3 regions of the Streptomyces sp. SCPE 10 genome follow, and region 2 is predicted to be linked to each of the others. Evidence: predicted binding sites of a transcription regulator. Region 2 holds the regulator's gene; each other region holds the start of a gene.
What was found. The regulator HrcA, encoded in region 2, represses chaperone genes, less so after heat shock. The targets are predictions, from matches to a motif close to TTNGCACTCNGNNNNNCNGAGTGCNAA.
Positions count from the first base shown of each region.

Region 1: the regulator HrcA is predicted to act here: its motif matches at 2,475-2,501, upstream of groL (chaperonin GroEL).
Region 3: the regulator HrcA is predicted to act here: its motif matches at 3,047-3,073, upstream of groES (co-chaperone GroES).

Region 1 covers NZ_CP197069.1:3,565,193-3,571,666, forward strand. Annotated here, with positions in the region: gene ACSP97_RS16560 (NADH:flavin oxidoreductase) at 1-486, opposite strand, end outside; gene groL (chaperonin GroEL) at 690-2,312, opposite strand; gene ACSP97_RS16570 (cold-shock protein) at 2,613-2,816, opposite strand; gene ACSP97_RS16575 (MoaD/ThiS family protein) at 3,261-3,539, opposite strand; gene thrC (threonine synthase) at 3,536-4,819, opposite strand; SAM riboswitch class I at 4,838-4,981, opposite strand; gene ACSP97_RS16585 (glucosyl-3-phosphoglycerate synthase) at 5,125-6,069, shown strand; gene ACSP97_RS16590 (alpha,alpha-trehalose-phosphate synthase (UDP-forming)) at 6,152-6,474, shown strand, end outside.
Region 2 covers NZ_CP197069.1:2,707,935-2,714,408, reverse strand. Annotated here, with positions in the region: gene hemW (radical SAM family heme chaperone HemW) at 1-859, shown strand, start outside; gene ACSP97_RS12750 (DUF3097 domain-containing protein) at 881-1,690, opposite strand; gene ACSP97_RS12745 (MBL fold metallo-hydrolase) at 1,725-2,447, opposite strand; gene hrcA (heat-inducible transcriptional repressor HrcA) at 2,611-3,627, shown strand; gene dnaJ (molecular chaperone DnaJ) at 3,628-4,764, shown strand; gene ACSP97_RS12730 (nitronate monooxygenase) at 4,989-6,062, shown strand; gene ACSP97_RS12725 (16S rRNA (uracil(1498)-N(3))-methyltransferase) at 6,059-6,474, shown strand, end outside.
Region 3 covers NZ_CP197069.1:4,630,772-4,637,245, reverse strand. Annotated here, with positions in the region: gene ACSP97_RS21630 (ester cyclase) at 1-139, shown strand, start outside; gene ACSP97_RS21625 (DUF3293 domain-containing protein) at 251-748, shown strand; gene groL (chaperonin GroEL) at 841-2,469, opposite strand; gene groES (co-chaperone GroES) at 2,592-2,900, opposite strand; gene ACSP97_RS21610 (polysaccharide deacetylase family protein) at 3,107-3,913, opposite strand; gene ACSP97_RS21605 (polysaccharide deacetylase family protein) at 3,933-4,874, opposite strand; gene ACSP97_RS21600 (THUMP-like domain-containing protein) at 4,966-6,159, shown strand; gene ACSP97_RS21595 (LCP family protein) at 6,207-6,474, opposite strand, start outside.

The DNA of each region.
Region 1 (6,474 bases), 860 kb from region 2:
GGCGAACGCGCCGATGACGTCGTCGAGGTCCTGCCGGGTCATCGCCTTGCCCTGGCCCTCGGTGCCGTCCAGGCGGATGCCGGAGGGGCCGACGGCGGGCGCGTCGGCGTACGGCGGCTCGCCCTGCTTGCGCACCATGCCGATGTGCCACAGCTGCGGGACGATGGTGCCGCCCGCCGCGTGCACGTCCTCGGCGACCTTCGCCCAGCCCGCCAGCTCCTCCTCGCCGGAGAACCGCGGGATCCGGTCGCTCTGCCCGGCCGACTCGTGGCCCACGTAGGTGCCCTCGGTGACGATCAGGCCGACGCCTGCGGCGGCCCGGCGCGCGTAGTACGCGCGCACGTCCTCACCGGGAATGCCGCCCGGGGAGAACATCCGGGTCATCGGCGCCATGGCGATCCGGTTGGGAACGGTGAGGCCGTTGAGGGTGATGGGGCGGGAGAGGATCTGGGCCGCGCGGGAGGCGGCGGGCGTGTCGACGGTCACGAGGGAAACTCCTAATACTGCTTCTGACCAACCGGTATGTGAATGCGCATTGTTGTAGACCCTTAAGTAAGCGGACGCGCGAGGGCCCGCATTCCCGCCCCGGGAGCCGCCCGTTGTGAGCCCGGACACGCCCGAGGGCGGCACCCCCTGTCGTCCGACAGGAAGTACCGCCCTCGGCAGGAAACCCGATCGGCGAAGGCCGATCAGAAGTCCATGTCACCGCCCGGCATGCCGCCCGGAGCGGCCGCGGCGGCCTTCTCCGGCTTGTCGGCGATGACGGCCTCGGTGGTGAGGAACAGCGCGGCGATGGAGGCGGCGTTCTGCAGCGCGGAACGGGTCACCTTCGCCGGGTCGATGATGCCCTCGGCGACCAGGTCGACGTACTCGCCGGTCGCGGCGTTCAGGCCGTGGCCCGGGGTCAGGTTGCGCACCTTCTCCACCACGACACCGCCCTCGAGGCCGGCGTTGACGGCGATCTGCTTCAGCGGGGCCTCCAGGGCGATGCGCACGGCGTTGGCGCCGGTCGCCTCGTCACCCTCCAGCTCCAGCTTCTCGAAGACCTGGGAGGCCTGCAGCAGGGCCACGCCACCACCGGCGACGATGCCCTCCTCGACGGCCGCCTTGGCGTTGCGCACGGCGTCCTCGATGCGGTGCTTGCGCTCCTTGAGCTCCACCTCGGTGGCGGCACCGGCCTTGATGACCGCGACGCCGCCGGCGAGCTTGGCCAGGCGCTCCTGGAGCTTCTCGCGGTCGTAGTCGGAGTCGCTGTTCTCGATCTCGGCGCGGATCTGGTTGACGCGGCCGTTGACCTGCTCGGAGGAGCCGGCACCGTCGACGATGGTGGTCTCGTCCTTGGTGATGACGACCTTGCGGGCGCGGCCCAGGAGGTCCAGGGTCGCGTTCTCCAGCTTGAGGCCGACCTCCTCGGAGATGACCTCGCCGCCCGTGAGGATGGCGATGTCGCCGAGCATGGCCTTGCGGCGGTCGCCGAAGCCCGGGGCCTTGACGGCGACGGACTTGAAGGTGCCGCGGATCTTGTTGACGACCAGGGTCGACAGGGCCTCGCCCTCGACGTCCTCGGCGATGATCAGCAGCGGCTTGCCCGACTGCATGACCTTCTCCAGGAGCGGGAGCAGGTCCTTGACGGAGCCGATCTTGGAGTTCGCGATGAGGATGTACGGGTCCTCGAGCGACGCCTCCATGCGCTCCATGTCGGTCGCGAAGTAGGCGGAGATGTAGCCCTTGTCGAAGCGCATGCCCTCGGTGAGCTCCAGCTCCAGACCGAAGGTGTTGCTCTCCTCGACGGTGATGACGCCTTCCTTGCCGACCTTGTCCATGGCCTCGGCGATCAGCTCGCCGATCTGGGTGTCGGCGGCGGAGATGGACGCGGTGGAGGCGATCTGCTCCTTGGTCTCGACGTCCTTCGCCTGCTCCAGGAGGGCGGCGGAGACGGCCTCGACGGCCTTCTCGATACCGCGCTTCAGAGCCATCGGGTTGGCGCCGGCCGCGACGTTGCGCAGGCCCTCCTTGACCAGGGCCTGGGCGAGCACGGTCGCGGTGGTCGTACCGTCACCGGCGACGTCGTCCGTCTTCTTGGCGACTTCCTTGACCAGCTCGGCGCCGATCTTCTCGTACGGGTCCTCGAGCTCGATCTCCTTGGCGATGGAGACACCATCGTTGGTGATCGTGGGGGCGCCCCACTTCTTCTCGAGGACGACGTTGCGACCCTTGGGGCCGAGCGTCACCTTGACGGCGTCCGCGAGCTGGTTCATGCCGCGCTCGAGGCCGCGCCGCGCCTCCTCGTCGAACGCGATGATCTTGGCCATGTGAAGTGGTCCCTCCAGGACTGGGGGTGATTCCTTCGGACCGCGCCCGCGCCCGCGACGGACGGCTCGCCGGCCTGCGGTTCCTTGCCCCACGTGGCCTGCGGGCCTCACCGACCCGGTCCTTCTTTGTCACTCTCACCTTCAGAGTGCTAACGCCAATGATTAGCACTCGGCATGGTCGAGTGCAAGCGCCTGCGCGGGTACGAGCCGGTCGTCAGCCCCGGGCGAACGCCACCAGCCCCGGACACGCCGCAGGGCCCGCACCCCGTGCGAGGTGCGAGCCCTGCGGTCCAGAAACGTTCAGGCGGTGACGCGAACCATGTCGGCCTGCGGACCCTTCTGACCCTGCGAGATCTCGAACTCGACCCGCTGGCCCTCCTCCAGGGTGCGGTAGCCGTCCATCTGAATGGCGCTGTAGTGGACGAAGACGTCCGCACCACCGTCGACCGCGATGAAGCCGTACCCCTTCTCCGCGTTGAACCACTTGACGGTGCCCTGAGCCATGCCTAACTCCCCTATTACTGGCCCTTGCGCAGATCCGCACTTCGCGGACCCGGGTCAGACCTCGCCCCCCAATCGGTCGGGGTGCGTGCGCCGGAACGCGTCGACCGCGGCTGAATGTATCTGTCCAACTGCCGTCTGCAACAGGTCAATTGGACGAGAATTCTGGACGCGACCGATCCGGAATGTGGGGAGAATTCGCCAGAGTTCAGGGCAAGTCGGGCCCCGTAAAATACACAAAAGCCGCGGAAAACCCGTGCACTTTGGCTACTTCTTATCGGGCTCGCGGTGAGGAATCGAGGGCATCCCCGCGGTGATCCGGGGCGTGTTCCCCAACTGTACCGCGCTCAATCACACAGAATTGCCCCCTCCGCTTCTCTCACGGAGAGGGCAATCCGATGAACCTTCCGTAACCGTCCTTACCGAAGGTAATGATCGGTCATTCGGTCAGCAGCCGCCGGCGACCGCCGGAATGATCGAGATACCCGCGCCGTCCGGGGTGACGGTCTCCAGGCCCTGCTCGAAGCGGACGTCGTCGTCGTTCACGTAGACGTTCACGAACCGGCGCAGCTTGCCCTGGTCGTCCAGGACGCGGGCGGCGATCCCGGTGTGGTTCTTCTCCAGGTCCTCGATGACCTCGGCGAGGGTGGCGCCCTCGGCCGCCACCTCGGCCCGGCCGCCGGTGTAGGTGCGCAGGATGGTGGGGATGCGAACGGTCACGCTCATGCGAGGCCAGCCTCTCGGAAGGAGTCCAGGGTCGGGCGGATGGTGGCGGTCAGGCCGGTGCCGGCCACCGCGTCGAGGGTCTTCAGACCGTCGCCGGTGTTGAGGACGACGGTGGTCTTCGACGGGTCGAGGACGCCGTCCTCGATCAGCTTCTTCGTCACGCCGACGGTCACCCCGCCCGCGGTCTCGGCGAAGATGCCCTCGGTCCGGGCCAGCAGCTTGATCGCGGCGACGACCTGCTCGTCCGTCACGTCCTCCACGGCGCCGCCGGTGCGCCGGGCGATGTCCAGGACGTAGGGCCCGTCGGCCGGGTTGCCGATGGCGAGGGACTTGGCGATGGTGTCCGGCTTCTGCGGCCGCACGACGTCGTGGCCCGCCTTGAAGGCCGTCGACACCGGCGAGCAGCCCTCGGCCTGGGCACCGAAGATCTTGTACGGCCGGTCCTCCACGAGCCCCAGCTTGATCAGCTCCTGGAGCCCCTTGTCGATCTTGGTGAGCTGGGAGCCGGAGGCGATCGGGACCACGATCTGGTCGGGCAGCCGCCAGCCGAGCTGCTCGCAGATCTCGTACGCCAGGGTCTTGGAGCCCTCCGCGTAGTAGGGGCGCAGATTGACGTTGACGAAGCCCCAGCCCTCGCCGGCCGGGTCGCCGATCAGCTCGGAGCAGAAGCGGTTCACGTCGTCGTAGTTGCCCTCGATGCCGACGAGCTCGCCGCCGTAGACCGCGGCCATGACGACCTTGCCCTGCTCCAGGTCGTGCGGGATGAACACGCAGGAGCGGAAGCCGGCGCGGGCGGCGGCGGCGCCGACGGCGCCGGCCAGGTTGCCGGTGGAGGAGCAGGACAGGGTGGTGAAGCCGAAGGCGCGCGCGGCCTCCAGTGCCTGCGCGACCACCCGGTCCTTGAAGGAGTGGGTCGGGTTGCCGGAGTCGTCCTTGACGTACAGGCCGCCGGTGACGCCGAGTTCGCGGGCGAGGTTGTCCGCCTTGACGAGCTTGGTCCAGCCGGGGTTGATGTTCGGCTTGTCGGCCACGTTCGCCGGGACGGGCAGCAGCGGGGCGTAGCGCCAGATGTTGGCGGGGCCGCTTTCGATGCGCGCCCGCAGTTCCTCGGTGTCGTAGCCGGAGAAGTCGTAGGCGATCTCCAGCGGCCCGAAACACTCCTCGCAGGCGAAGACCGGGCCGAGCGGGACGCGGTGGCCGCATTCCCGACAGCTCAGGGCGGCGGCGGGGCCGAGGTCGACGGTGGAACTGCCGGTGGAGGCAACTGTCTGCACAGCCATGAGAGGCGAGGCCCTTTCTCCTCATCTTCCTCGCGACGCATCTCGCCGCGAGACGGATTTGGCACCTTCCCTAGCCGGGAGCCTCGCTGTTCGAAGACGAGACCGGCTGGAGGGTTGCCGGGGCTTCATCGGGCCGTGTCCCTCTGCCCCTCTGGATGAGCGGTATTCGGTTGTGTATGCGGTTGTCGGCGCGCGTGGACCCCCGACATGCGATGGTCATCGGCGTTGTTCAAGACTGTAACCGAAGGCATGGACAGTTGAGATAGTCGTCCGTACCGCGAGACAACCGTGAGGAGTCCGGGACCGTGCTGGAAGAAGTCGAGCGCTGGCTGAGCGACCGCTCCTGGTCCGTGCACGATCGGCCGCTGCACCAGCTCCTGGCGGCCAAGCAGCGCACGGGCCAGACGGTCAGCGTGGTCCTGCCCGCGCTCGACGAGGAGGAGACCGTCGGCGAGATCGTCGCCGTGATCCGGCGCGAGCTGGTGGAGCGGGTCCCGCTGGTCGACGAGGTGCTGGTGATCGACTCCGGGTCCACCGACCGCACCTCCGAGGTGGCGGCCGCGGCGGGCGCGCGGGTGGTGCACCGCGACGCGATCCTGCCCCGGATACCCGCCGTCCCGGGCAAGGGCGAGGTGCTGTGGCGCTCGCTGCTCGTCGCCACCGGGGACGTCATCTGCTTCGTCGACGCGGACCTGCGGGAGTTCTCGGCCGACTTCGTCACCGGGATCGTCGGCCCGCTGCTCACCGAGCCGGACGTACAGCTGGTCAAGGCGATGTACGACCGGCCGCTCGCCGGGTCGGCGGGGCAGGGCGGCCGGGTCACCGAGCTGATGGCGCGCCCGCTGCTGAACATGCACTGGCCGCAGCTGGCGGGATTCGTGCAGCCGCTGGGCGGGGAGTACGCGGCCCGGCGCTCGCTGCTGGAGCGGCTGCCGTTCCCGGTGGGGTACGGGGTGGAGCTGGGCATGCTGGTGGACGCCCTGCACCTGGTGGGCCTGGACGCGCTGGCCCAGGTGGACGTGGGGGTGCGCAAGCACCGGCACCAGGACGGGCAGGCGCTCGGCCGGATGGCGGCGGCCATCTACCGCACCGCCCAGCTGCGGCTGGCCCGGGGCCATCTGGTGCGGCCCTCGCTCACCCAGTTCGAGCGGGGGGTGACGGGCTTCGAGCCGCGCACCTACGCGGTGGACACCGAGGAGCGCCCGCCGATGACCGAGATCACCGAGTACGCCCGCCGCCGGGTGGCGTGAAACCGGAGGCACGGCTGTTCAGGGCCGCTTTCCGGGACGTCCGTACGTTTGAGTGTTTCCGGGCCGGGCTAGGTTGAGGACCATGGCTTCCACGCACGGTGCTGAGGTGCTGGTCGCGTCCAATCGCGGCCCGGTTTCGTACACGGTCGGCGAGGGCGGGGCGCTGCGTCCCAAGCGGGGCGGCGGCGGTCTGGTCTCCGGCCTTTCGGCCATCGGGCCGGAGGCGAACGCGGTGTGGGTGTGCGCCGCGCTGGGCGACGGCGACCGGGCGGCCGCCCGGCGCGCGGACGGCGGGCTGCTGCCGGTCGCCGACACCGGCGGTCAGCGGGTGCGGATGCTCGACATCGACGCGGAGGTCTTCGCCGACGCGTACAACGGCATCGCCAACTCGGTCCTCTGGTTCGT
Region 2 (6,474 bases):
CGCCGAGGTCACCACGGAGGCGAACCCCGAGTCCGTCGACCCGGCCTACCTCGCGACCCTCCGGGAGGGCGGCTTCAACCGGATCTCCTTCGGCATGCAGAGCGCGAAGCAGCACGTGCTGCGGATCCTGGACCGCACCCACACCCCCGGGCGCCCCGAGGCGTGCGTGGGGGAGGCGCGGGCGGCGGGCTTCGACCACGTCAACCTCGACCTGATCTACGGCACCCCGGGCGAGAGCGACGACGACTGGCGGGCCTCCCTGGAGGCGGCGATCGGCGCCGGCCCCGACCACGTCAGCGCGTACGCGCTCATCGTGGAGGAGGGCACCCAGCTCGCCCGCCGGATCCGCCGGGGCGAGATCCCGATGACCGACGACGACGTGCACGCCGACCGCTATCTGATCGCCGAGGAGACCCTCTCCGCCGCGGGCTTCGCCTGGTACGAGGTCTCCAACTGGGCCACCTCCGCGGCCGGCCGCTGTCTGCACAACGAGCTGTACTGGCGCGGCGCGGACTGGTGGGGCGCCGGGCCGGGCGCCCACTCGCACGTGGGCGGCGTCCGCTGGTGGAACGTCAAGCACCCCGGCGCCTACGCCGCCGCCCTGGCCGCGGGCCGCTCCCCGGGCGCCGGCCGCGAGCTGCTGACCGCCGAGGACCGCCGCGTCGAGCGCATCCTGCTGGAACTGCGCCTGCGCGAGGGCGTCCCGCTGGACCTGCTGAAGGAGGCGGGCCGCGCGGCGGCGCGCCGGGCCGTGGCGGACGGACTCCTCCAGGAGGGCCCCTACGCCGGGGGCCGCGCCGTGCTCACCCTGCGCGGCCGGCTGCTCGCGGACGCGGTGGTGCGGGACCTGGTGGACTGAGCCACCCGGCGGCGAAGCGGGTCAGGCCCCGCCGCCCGTGACGAAGTCGATCAGCTCCTCCACCCGCCCCAGCAGCTCCGGCTCCAGGTCCTTGTAGGAGCCGACCCGCTTGAGGATCGCCTGCCACACCGCGCCCGTGTTGTCCGACGGCCAGCCGAGGGCGCGGCACACGCCCGTCTTCCAGTCCTGGCCGCGGGGCACGGCGGGCCAGGCGGCGATGCCCAGGGCGGCGGGTTTCACCGCCTCCCAGATGTCGATGTAGGGATGGCCCACGACCAGGGCGTGCTCGCTGGTCACCGACTCGGCGATGCGCCATTCCTTGCTGCCGGGCACCAGGTGGTCCACCAGGATGCCGAGCCGGGCGTCGGGGCCGGGGGCGAAGTCGGCGACGATCGAGGGCAGGTGGTCCACGCCCTCCAGGTACTCCACGACCACGCCCTCGATGCGCAGGTCGTCGCCCCAGACCTTCTCGACCAGCTCGGCGTCGTGCCGCCCCTCGACGTAGATGCGGCCGGCGCGGGCCACGCGGGCGCGGGCGCCGGGCACCGCGACCGATCCGGACGCCGTGCGGGCCGGGCGGGCCGGGGCGGCGGCGGGACGTACCAGGGTCACCGGGCGGCCCTCCAGCAGGAAGCCGCGGGGTTCCAGCGGGAAGACCCGGTGCTTGCCGAAGCGGTCCTCCAGCGTGACCGTGCCCGCCTCGCAGCGGATCACCGCGCCGCAGAACCCGGTGCCGGGCTCCTCCACGACCAGGCCCGGTTCCGCGGGCACCTCCGGCACCGGCTGGGGCTTCTTCCAGGGCGGGGTCAGGTCGGGGGAGTACTGGCGCATTCGGATGACGATAGGAGAAGAGCGAGGCGGGCGCTCACGACACGCCGAAACGCGCGGCCAGGGCGTCCCGTTGGCGCCGTACGAAGGCCGCGTCCACCACCGCACCGTGACCGGGCACGTACAGCGCGTCCTCGCCGCCCAGCGCCAGCAGCCGGTCCAGCGCGGCCGGCCAGCGCGACGGTACGGCGTCCGGGCCCGCCTGGGGTTCGCCGGACTCCTCGACCAGGTCGCCGCAGAACACCACCTCACGCTCGCCCGGCACCAGGACCACCAGGTCATGGGCGGTGTGGCCGGGGCCGACGTTGGCCAGCAGCACCTGCCGGCCCCCGCCGAGGTCCAGGGTGCGCTCCCCGGAGACCAGGTGCCGCGGCGGGACCAGCGCCAGCGCCGCCTCCTCCGCGTCCGCCGCCGGCAGCCCGTGGTGGACGGCGTCATGGCGCAGCGCGTCCCGCTCGCCGGCGAGCACCGCCTCCGCGCCCACCGCCGCGTACACCGCCGCCCCCGCGAACGCGGCGGCGCCGAAGACATGGTCGAAATGGGCGTGGGTCAGCGCGAGATGGGTCACACGGCCGCCCGCCAGCTCCTCCGCCGCCGACCGCAGCCGCGCCCCCTCGCCCAGGCTCGACCCGGCGTCCACCATCAGCGCCGTGTCCGCGCCCAGGACCAGCCCCGCCGTGCAGTCCCAGCCCGGCAGGCGGCACCGCCCGACCCCCGTGGCCAGCCGCTCCCATCCCCGCTCTTCCCAAGTCACCGTCATAACCGCGACGCTAGCCCCACGAGCGGTCACGGGGGCACCGACCTTGCCCGGTGCGTACCCCACGGCCGTACACTGGGCCGGGGAACGCTGGCACTCGCACGCGAAGAGTGCCAGGCGCCCGAACCGAGGACAGAAGGGGACGACGTGCTGGAGGTGCGCGCGAATGCTGAGTGAACGCAGGCTTCAGGTACTGCGCGCCATCGTCCAGGACTATGTCGGCACCGAGGAGCCGGTCGGGTCGAAGGCCCTGACCGAGCGGCACAACCTCGGCGTCTCCCCGGCGACCGTGCGCAACGACATGGCGGCCCTGGAGGACGAGGGGTTCATCGCCCAGCCGCACACCAGCGCGGGGCGCATCCCCACCGACAAGGGCTACCGGCTGTTCGTCGACAAGCTCGCCGGCGTCAAGCCGATGACCGCGCCCGAGCGGCGCGCGATCCAGAACTTCCTGGACGGCGCCGTCGACCTCGACGACGTGGTGGCGCGCACGGTACGGCTGCTCGCGCAGCTGACCCGGCAGGTCGCCGTCGTGCAGTACCCGTCCCTGACCCGGTCCACCGTGCGGCACGTGGAACTGCTCGCGCTCGCTCCGGCGCGCGTGATGCTCGTGCTGATCACGGACACCGGCCGGGTCGAGCAGCGGATGGTGGACTGCCCGGCGCCGTTCGGCGAGGCGTCCCTGGCGGATCTGCGCGCGCGGCTGAACAGCCGGGTCGCGGGCCGCCGGTTCACGGACGTGCCGACACTGGTCGAGGACCTGCCGGACGCCTTCGAACCCGAGGATCGCGGTACGGTCTCCACGGTGCTCTCCACCCTTCTGGAGACACTGGTCGAGGAGAACGAGGAGCGGCTGATGATCGGCGGCACCGCCAATCTCACCCGTTTCGGACACGACTTCCCCCTCACGATCCGGCCCGTCCTGGAGGCTCTGGAGGAGCAGGTCGTGCTCCTCAAGCTCCTCGGCGAGGCGAAGGATCCGGGCATGACCGTGCGCATCGGGCACGAGATCGCCCACGAAGGACTCAACTCAACCTCCGTGGTGTCGGTGGGCTACGGTTCGGGCGGCGAGGCGGTTGCCAAGCTCGGCGTGGTCGGACCGACCCGCATGGACTACCCGGGAACGATGGGAGCGGTACGCGCAGTGGCACGGTACGTCGGACAGATCCTGGCGGAGTCGTAAGTGGCCACGGACTACTACGCCGTTCTCGGCGTGCGCCGCGACGCGTCGCAGGATGAGATCAAGAAGGCGTTCCGCCGGCTCGCGCGCGAGCTGCACCCGGACGTCAACCCCGATCCGAAGACCCAGGAGCGGTTCAAGGAGATCAACGCCGCTTACGAGGTGCTGTCGGACCCGCAGAAGAAGCAGGTCTACGACCTCGGCGGAGATCCTCTCTCGCAGTCCGGCGGCGCCGGCGCGGGCGGCTTCGGCGCCGGTGGCTTCGGCAACTTCTCCGACATCATGGACGCGTTCTTCGGCACGGCGTCGCAGCGCGGGCCGCGCTCGCGCACCCGGCGCGGCCAGGACGCGATGATCCGGATCGAGGTGGAGCTGGACGAGGCGGCCTTCGGGACCACCAAGGAGATCCAGGTCGACACCGCGGTCGTCTGCAACACCTGCAACGGCGAGGGCGCGGCCCCGGGCACGTCCGCGCAGACGTGTGACATGTGCCGCGGCCGCGGCGAGGTCTCGCAGGTCACCCGGTCCTTCCTGGGCCAGGTCATGACCTCGCGGCCGTGCCCCCAGTGCCAGGGCTTCGGCACCGTGGTGCCGACCCCGTGCCCGGAGTGCGCCGGCGACGGCCGTGTCCGCTCGCGGCGCACGCTGACGGTGAAGATCCCGGCCGGTGTCGACAACGGCACGCGGATCCAGCTCGCGGGCGAGGGCGAGGTCGGCCCCGGCGGCGGCCCGGCCGGCGACCTGTACGTCGAGATCCACGAACTGCCGCACTCCACCTTCCAGCGCCGCGGCGACGATCTGCACTGCACGGTGACGATCCCGATGACCGCGGCGGCCCTCGGCACCAAGGTGCCGCTGGAGACGCTGGACGGCCTGGAGGAGGTCGACATCCGGCCCGGCACCCAGTCCGGCCAGTCGATCCCGCTGCACAACCGGGGCGTCACGCATCTGCGCGGCGGCGGCCGGGGCGACCTGGTCGTCCACGTCGAGGTCCAGACGCCGACCAAGCTGGACCCCGAACAGGAGCGCCTGCTGCGCGAACTCTCCAAGCTGCGCGGCGAGGAACGCCCCCAGGGCCAGTTCCAGCCGGGTCAGCAGGGGCTGTTCTCGCGGTTGAAGGACGCGTTCAACGGGCGCTGACGCCGTTGACCGGAGCCGTGGCCGGGGGGCCGGGGGTTGTCCCCCGGGCGGGCACGGTCAGCCGGGTCGGCAGGGGCTGTTCTCGCGGTTGAAGGACGCGTTCAACGGGCGCTGACCGAGCCGTGGTGGCGGGTGTCCGCGGCGCGCTGACCGGGCGCGGAGTGGAATATGCCGATGCGGACACCCGATTCGGACTTGTTCCAAGGACGTGACACCATGCGGTCATGTCCTCCGCACTGACCGATCTGCTCCTGCACCCGATCGTGCAGGCACCCATGGCGGGCGGCGTCTCCGTGCCGGAGCTCGCCGCCGCGGTGTCCGAGGCCGGTGGGCTCGGGTTCCTGGCCGCCGGGTACAAGACCGCCGACGGCATGTACCAGGAGATCAAGCGGCTGCGGGGACTCACCGACCGCCCCTTCGGCGTCAACGTGTTCATGCCGCAGCCGGAGCACGCGGAGAGCGGCGCCGTGGAGGTCTACGCCCATCAGCTCGCCGGCGAGGCCGCCTGGTACGAGACCGAGCTGGGCGATCCGGACGGCGGCCGTGACGACGGTTACGACGCCAAGCTCGCCGTCCTCCTGGACGACCCGGTACCCGCGGTCTCCTTCCACTTCGGCGTGCCGAGCCCGGAGGCGCTCAAGCGGCTGCGGCGGGCCGGCACCGTCACGCTGGTCACCGCCACCACCGCCGAGGAGGCCCTCGCGGTGGAGCGGGCCGGCGCGGACGCGGTGATCGCCCAGGGTGTGGAGGCCGGCGGCCACCAGGGCACCCACCGGGACGTCGCGGAGAGCGACGGCACCGGCATCGGCCTGCTGTCGCTGGTCGCGCAGATCCGCGAGGCCGTGGGCATCCCGGTCGTCGCCGCGGGCGGCATCATGCGCGGCGCCCAGATCGCCGCCGTCCTCGCGGCCGGCGCGAGCGCGGCCCAGCTGGGCACCGCGTTCCTCGCCACCCCCGAGTCCGGCGCCCCCGCCGTGCACAAGGAGGCGCTGACCAACCCGCTGTTCGCGCGCACCGAGCTGACCCGCGCGTTCTCCGGTCGCCCGGCACGCGGCCTGGTCAACCGCTTCCTGCGCGAGCACGGCCCGTACGCGCCCGCCGCCTACCCCGAGGTCCACCACCTCACCTCCCCGCTGCGCAAGGCCGCCGCCCAGGCCGGGGACGCGCAGGGCATGGCGCTGTGGGCGGGCCAGGGCCACCGGCTGGCCCGGGAGCTGCCCGCCGGACGGCTGGTCGAGGTGCTGGCGGCCGAACTCGCCGAGGCCCGCGCCGCGTTGGCGAAGGACGGTGCCCGGTGACCGCCCCCGTCTTCGTCGTCCCCGGCTTCGACACGGACGGCGGCCGGTACGTCCTGGACGGCCCCGAGGGCCGGCACGCGGTCTCCGTGAAGCGGCTCCAGCCCGGCGAGGAGGTCGTGCTCACCGACGGCGCCGGGCGCTACGCGGTGTGCGAGGTGATCGGCAGCGAGGGCAAGGACCGGCTGGTCGTCCACCTGAGCGGGATCAGCGAGGAGGCCGCGCCGAGCCCCCGGATCACCGTCGTCCAGGCCCTGCCCAAGGGCGACCGGGGAGAGCTGGCCGTCGAGACGATGACCGAGGTCGGCGTCGACGCGATCGTGCCCTGGCAGGCCGCGCGCTGCATCACGCAGTGGAAGGGCGACCGGGGCCTCAAGGCGCTCGGCAAGTGGCGGGCCACCGCCCGCGAGGCCGG
Region 3 (6,474 bases), 1.9 Mb from region 2:
CACCGGCCGCCGTGTCGCCATGACCGGGACGACCTTCTTCCGCCTCGGCGCCGACGGCAAGATCGCCGAGCTGTGGTGGCAGCACGACCAACTGGGTCTGATGGAACAGCTGGGCGCGCTGGACGAGTTGGAGCAGTGAGGTCCGCGGCGGGCACCTCTTGCACCGGGGGCGTGATCATGGCATCTTGCGGACGACCACCGATCTCCCTGCGCGACCTGTAAGGGGGTCTTCGTTCCTCAGGAGGCCCTTGTGCACGTCACCGACGCGACCGTCATGCCCGGCAACTGGGAGCACTACCGGACCGCGGTCGTCGAGATCCGGTTCCCCGAGCGAACGGTTCGTGTCGAGCCGCGCGCCTCCGGTACGGCCGAGGGTGCCTTCCCGGAAGCGGCCGGCCGCGCGGCCGTGCATGTGATCACCGCCTGGAACCCGCGGGGTCGTACCGCGTCCGCCGGCGCCAACACGCGCGCCCACCGCCTGCTGCTCGGCGAGGTCCACCGCCTCGGTCTCGCCTGGTGGCCCGCGGAGGGCGGCGACCCGGGCGGTACGTACCGGGAGGAGAGTGTGGCCGTCGTCGGCCTGGACGATGCCGCGGCGCGCGGACTGGGCCGCCGCTTCGGACAGGACGCGGTCTTCGCCTGGACCCCCGGCGCCTGGCGAGTCCTCGCGTGCGGCACCGGTGCCGCGTCGGTGAGCGGCTGGGCGGCCCGCGCACGGGGCCGCGTCCGCTCGCGGCCGGCCGGCTGAGGCCCGCTCCGGCCGGCCCCGGACAGCACTTCGCCCCGCCGCGGCGCGACGGGGCGAAGTGACCTGGCGTCTACCGGCTGACCGGTCTCGCGTCAGTGGGCGTGGCCGTGGCTGTGGCCCGCGGCGGCGGCCGGCTCCTCCTCTTCCTTCTTCTCGACGACCAGGGTCTCGGTCGTGAGCAGCAGGGAGGCGATGGAGGCGGCGTTCTCCAGGGCGGAGCGGGTGACCTTGACCGGGTCGATGACGCCGGCCTTGATCAGGTCGCCGTACTCGCCGGTGGCGGCGTTGTAGCCCTGGCCCTTGTCGAGGTCCTTGACCTTGGAGACGATGACGTAGCCCTCCTGGCCGGCGTTCTCGCCGATCCAGCGCAGCGGCTCGACGACCGCGTTGCGGACCACGGCGACACCGGTGGCCTCGTCGCCGGTCTTGTCGAGGTTGCCCTCCAGGACCTTGGAGGCGTGGACGAGCGCGGAGCCACCACCGGAGACGATGCCCTCCTCGACCGCGGCGCGGGTCGCGGAGATGGCGTCCTCCAGACGGTGCTTCTTCTCCTTCAGCTCCACCTCGGTGGCGGCGCCGACCTTGATCACGCACACGCCGCCGGCCAGCTTCGCGAGGCGCTCCTGGAGCTTCTCGCGGTCCCAGTCGGAGTCGGTGTTCTCGATCTCGGCCTTGATCTGGGCGACGCGGCCGTTGAGGTCCTCGGCCTTGCCGGCACCCTCGACGATCGTGGTGTCGTCCTTGGTGACGGTGACGCGGCGGGCGGAGCCGAGCACGTCGATGCCGACCTGGTCGAGCTTGAGGCCGACCTCCTCGGAGATGACGGTGGCGCCGGTGAGGACGGCCATGTCCTGGAGCATCGCCTTGCGGCGGTCGCCGAAGCCGGGGGCCTTCACCGCGACGGCGTTGAAGGTGCCGCGGATCTTGTTGACGACCAGGGTCGACAGGGCCTCGCCCTCGATGTCCTCGGCGATGATCAGCAGCGGCTTGGAGGAGCCGGCCTGGATGACCTTCTCCAGCAGCGGCAGCAGGTCCGCGATGGCGGAGATCTTGCCCTGGTTGATCAGGATGTACGGGTCGTCGAGGACGGCCTCCATACGCTCCTGGTCGGTCACGAAGTACGGGGACAGGTAGCCCTTGTCGAAGGCCATGCCCTCGGTGAAGTCCAGCTCCAGACCGAAGGTGTTGGACTCCTCGACGGTGATGACACCGTCCTTGCCGACCTTGTCCATGGCCTCGGCGATCAGCTCGCCGACCTGCTGGTCCTGGGCGGACAGCGCGGCCACGGCGGCGATGTCGGACTTCTCGTCGATCGGACGGGCGGTGGCGAGCAGGTCGTCGGAGACGGCCTTCACCGCGGCGTCGATGCCCTTCTTCAGGGCGGCCGGGGAGGCACCGGCGGCGACGTTCTTCAGACCCTCGCGCACCAGCGCCTGGGCGAGCACGGTGGCGGTGGTGGTGCCGTCACCCGCGATGTCGTTGGTCTTGGTCGCCACCTCCTTCACCAGCTGCGCGCCGAGGTTCTCGTACGGGTCCTCGATCTCCACCTCGCGGGCGATGGTGACGCCGTCGTTGGTGATGGTGGGAGCGCCGAACTTCTTGTCGATGACGACGTTGCGACCCTTGGGGCCGATCGTCACCTTCACCGTGTCGGCCAGCTTGTTGACGCCGCGCTCAAGGGCGCGACGGGCGTCCTCGTCGAACTTCAGGATCTTCGCCATGACAGCGGGAGCCCTCTCGGAAATCTGTGGGTACAAAGACGAACTGCGCCCCGGGCGCCCGGCTTCGTTATCGGTCGCGGGGGCCAGGGGCGCAGCTCAAAGCAAAGGTTTGCTCGGGGTGATTACTTCTCGATGATCGCGAGAACGTCGCGAGCCGAGAGGACGAGGTACTCCTCGCCGCTGTACTTCACCTCGGTGCCGCCGTACTTGCTGTAGAGGACGACGTCGCCGACCTTGACGTCGAGCGGAAGGCGCTCGCCGTTCTCGAACCGGCCCGGGCCCACGGCGAGGACGGCGCCCTCCTGGGGCTTCTCCTTCGCGGTGTCCGGGATGACCAGGCCAGAGGCCGTGGTCTGCTCGGCGTCCAGCGGCTGGACCACGATGCGGTCCTCGAGCGGCTTGATGGCAACCTTGGAGCTGGCGGTCGTCACGATCCGACCTCCCCCTTCGGAGATCTCACGGGGTTAACTGTCTGAGGTGGCGACCAGGTCGATCCGTCGTCGCGGGTGCCGGACCTGCCCGTCGCGTTGTTGGCACTCTCCAGGGGGGAGTGCCAGACCCGAGACTATGACTGCGATTAGCACTCGGTCAAGCGGAGTGCCAATGACGTCGTGGCGCGTCGGCCGTTCCCGGTCCGCTACAGGTAGTCCTCGAGGCGGCCCACCGTCAGGTTCCGCCGCTGGATGCCGCGCAGGAGACGGGACGCGGGGGCCCTGGGGGTGACGCGGACGATGTCACCGGGGCGGAGGTGGCGGGGGCCCCGGGGGTAGGTCAGCCCGGCGGGGGTCAGGGTGGCGCGCCAGAGGGCGAGGGCGGTGATGCCGCAGCCGGCCGCCGCGCGCCGGGTGGTGCGGTCGTAGGCGCCGCCGGGCGGGCGGAAGAGGCGGGCGCGCAGCCGGTCCCGGCGGGCGCAGATCGCGGTGCGCTGGGCGGTGTACGGCCGGCCGGCCAGCGGTGGGCGGTCGGGGGTGCGGTTCTCCACGGCGGCACCGGCGGCGCGGAGCGGGGCGAGGGCGTCCGGCCGGGTGCCGTCGGGCACGAACAGGCTCACCGGGAGCCGGAGTTGGCGGACCATGGCGGTGAAGCCGGGGTCCTGCCCGGTGTCGTCGTAGGTGAGGAAGACGACCCGGTCGCGGGTGGGGACGTGGTCCACGACCGGGGGCAGCGGGGCGGGTCCCCGAGGCGCCGCGAGACGGCGGGCGGGGGGTACCGGGGGACGGGCGAGCGGTGCGGTCAGGCCCCAGCGGCGGTAGGGCGGGACGGACGCGGGGGCGTGCGGGTGCACGCCCTCGGCCGCCTTCCTGCCCAGCCGTTCGATGGGGTCGACGGACTGGGCGCAGCCCACGAGCAGCAGCAGCGAGCAGAGCGCCGCGGCACCGGCCGCGGCGCGGCCCGGGCGCCGCCGCGCACGGGCCGCCCGCCGGCCCTCCCCCGGTCGGCTCACCTGGGGTCCCCCGGCCGGCTCACAGGTAGTCCTCCAGGCGGGCCACGGCGTAACCCTCGCGGGTGACCTTGTTGAGGAAGCGGCGCATGTCGTCGACCATCGTGCCGTCCCAGTCGCCGCGGCCCCGGAAGTGGGTGAGCACGATGTCGCCGCGGCGCAGCTGCTGGTCGTCCTCGCGGAACTCCCAGTGGTCGACGTAGACCTCCTCGTTCCAGATCGGCGCGTACTTGATGCCGCAGGACTTGGCGGCGACCAGGGTGTCCTGGTTGTAGTTGCCGTAGGGCGGGCGGAAGAGCGTGGGGCGCTTGCCGTACTGCTTGCGCATGATGTCCTGCATGTCGCAGATCTCGTGGCGCTGCTCGTCGTAGGACAGCCCCGGCAGGTAGGGGTGGTGCAGGGTGTGGTTGTTGACGCCGTTGCCGTAGGACTGGGCCTTGCGGAAGTAGCCGTAGTCGTCCTTGACCAGGTAGTCGCTGAGGAACGCGGTGTACGGGACCTTCAGGTCCCGCATCATCTCCAGGAACCGGGGGTCCTTCTCCGAGCCGTCGTCGATGGTGAGGAAGACGACCTTGTTGTCGGTGGGGACGGTAGTGAAGACGGGGGGCAGGCCCCAGTCCTCCTGGTGGTCGACCTCGAAGCCCGCGCGCGCGGTGATGCGGGGCTTCTTCGCGGGTGGCGGCGGGGGCGTGAGCGGGACCTCGTCCAGCCCCCATCTCTTGGCCGCGGCGACCAGCCGGGCGTGTTCCGCGGCCCGCGCGGCCCGGGCGTCCGGGGCGTGGGCGGCGGCACCGCCCTGGCCCGCGGCCGGGCGCGGGGCGTGGGAGCCGGCCTCGGAGCAGCCGGTGACGAGGGCGGTGGAGGCGAGGACCGCGGCGCCGCAGCCGAGGGCGAGGCCCCGCCCGCGCGACCGGCTCCGGCCGCCCCGTACCCGATTTTTGTCATTTTGTACTACTAGACGCATGGTGCTGGATCTTCGCAGGCCCGGCGCCCGCGGCCCGGCCGACAACGCCGTCCGGAGGCGCACCATCCACCGACTGGCCCACAATGACCCGGTGAACGACCTCGCTCCCCTCCTCACCCCCGAAGGCCGGGCCCTCCTCGAAGAGGTCCGCGACACCGCCCCGGCCGACGAACTGGCCGTCGCCACCCGGCTGCGCCGCGACCACCCCGCCGCACTGGTGTCGGCCGCGCTCGGCCAGGCCCGGCTGCGGCAGCGGGCGGCGGCCAAGTTCGCGAAGGCGGACGCGGAGCGGATGTTCTTCACCCCGAACGGGGTCGAGCAGTCCACCCGGGCCGGCGTGGCGGCGTACCGGGCGCGGCGGCTGACCGATCTCGGGGTGACCTCGGTGGCGGACCTGTGCTGCGGGATCGGCGGGGACGCCATCGCGCTGGCGCGGGCCGGCATCCGGGTGCTCGCCGTGGACCGGGACCCGCTGACGGCGGCCGTGACGCGGGCGAACGCCGAGGCCCTCGGGCTCGCCGACCTGATCGAGGTACGCGAGGCCGACGTCACCGAGGTGGACACCGCCGGGTACGACGCCGTGTTCGTGGATCCCGCGCGACGGGGCACCTCGGCCAGGGGCGGCGGCCGGGTCTTCGACCCCGAGGCGTACTCGCCGCCGCTGTCGTGGGCGGTGTCCGCCGCGCGCCGGGCGCCGCACGCCGCGCTGAAGATCGCCCCGGGCGTGCCGCACGAGGCGGTGCCCCCGGAGGCCGAGGCCGAGTGGATCTCCGACGGCGGCGATGTGAAGGAGGCGGTGCTCTGGTTCGGCACCGGGTCGCCGGGCGCGGTGCGCGCCACCCTGCTGCCCGGCCCGCGCACGCTGCTCGGACGGGGGCTGCCGAACCCCGAAGTGCGGCCGGTGGGACCGTACTTGTACGAGCCGGACGGCGCCGTGATCCGCGCGCACCTGGTCGCCGAGGTGGCGCAGGAGGTCGGCGGGGGCCTCCTGGACGAGACCATCGCCTACGTCACCGCCGACACGCTGCACCCCACGCCGTACGCCACCGCCTACGAGATCACCGACCGGATCCCGTTCAACGTGAAGAAGCTGAAGGCGCTGCTGCGCGAACGCGGGGTCGGCACGCTGACCGTGAAGAAGCGCGGGTCGGCGGTCGAGCCGGAGGAGCTGCGCCGGAAGGTCAAGCCGCAGGGGCCGAACGCGGCGACCGTGTTCCTGACCCGGGTGGCGGGCGCGCCCACCATGCTGATCGGCGGTCCCGCCCGGCCGCCGGCGGCCCCCTGACGGGCCGCCCGGCGGCCCGACCCCCGGGCAAGCCTCCGAGCGCAGGGTCAGCGGCGCAGGGACTCCCACAGGTTCCGCGCGTCCGGCTCCTTCGCGATCACCCGGTTGGGGTCTGAGGGCGCCTGGACGACCGGCATCATCACCGTCTTCACATGGTCGGCGCTCAGCCCCTTCAGGCTCTGCCCCAGGCTGGTCAGTTCGGCGAGCGAGTCCAGGCCGGTGTCGGTGGTGATGCTCGCGGTGACCGCGTCGGCGACCTGGTAGAGCCTGGCCGGGTCGGCGAGCAGGTTCGTGCCGGAGATCTGCTCCAACAGG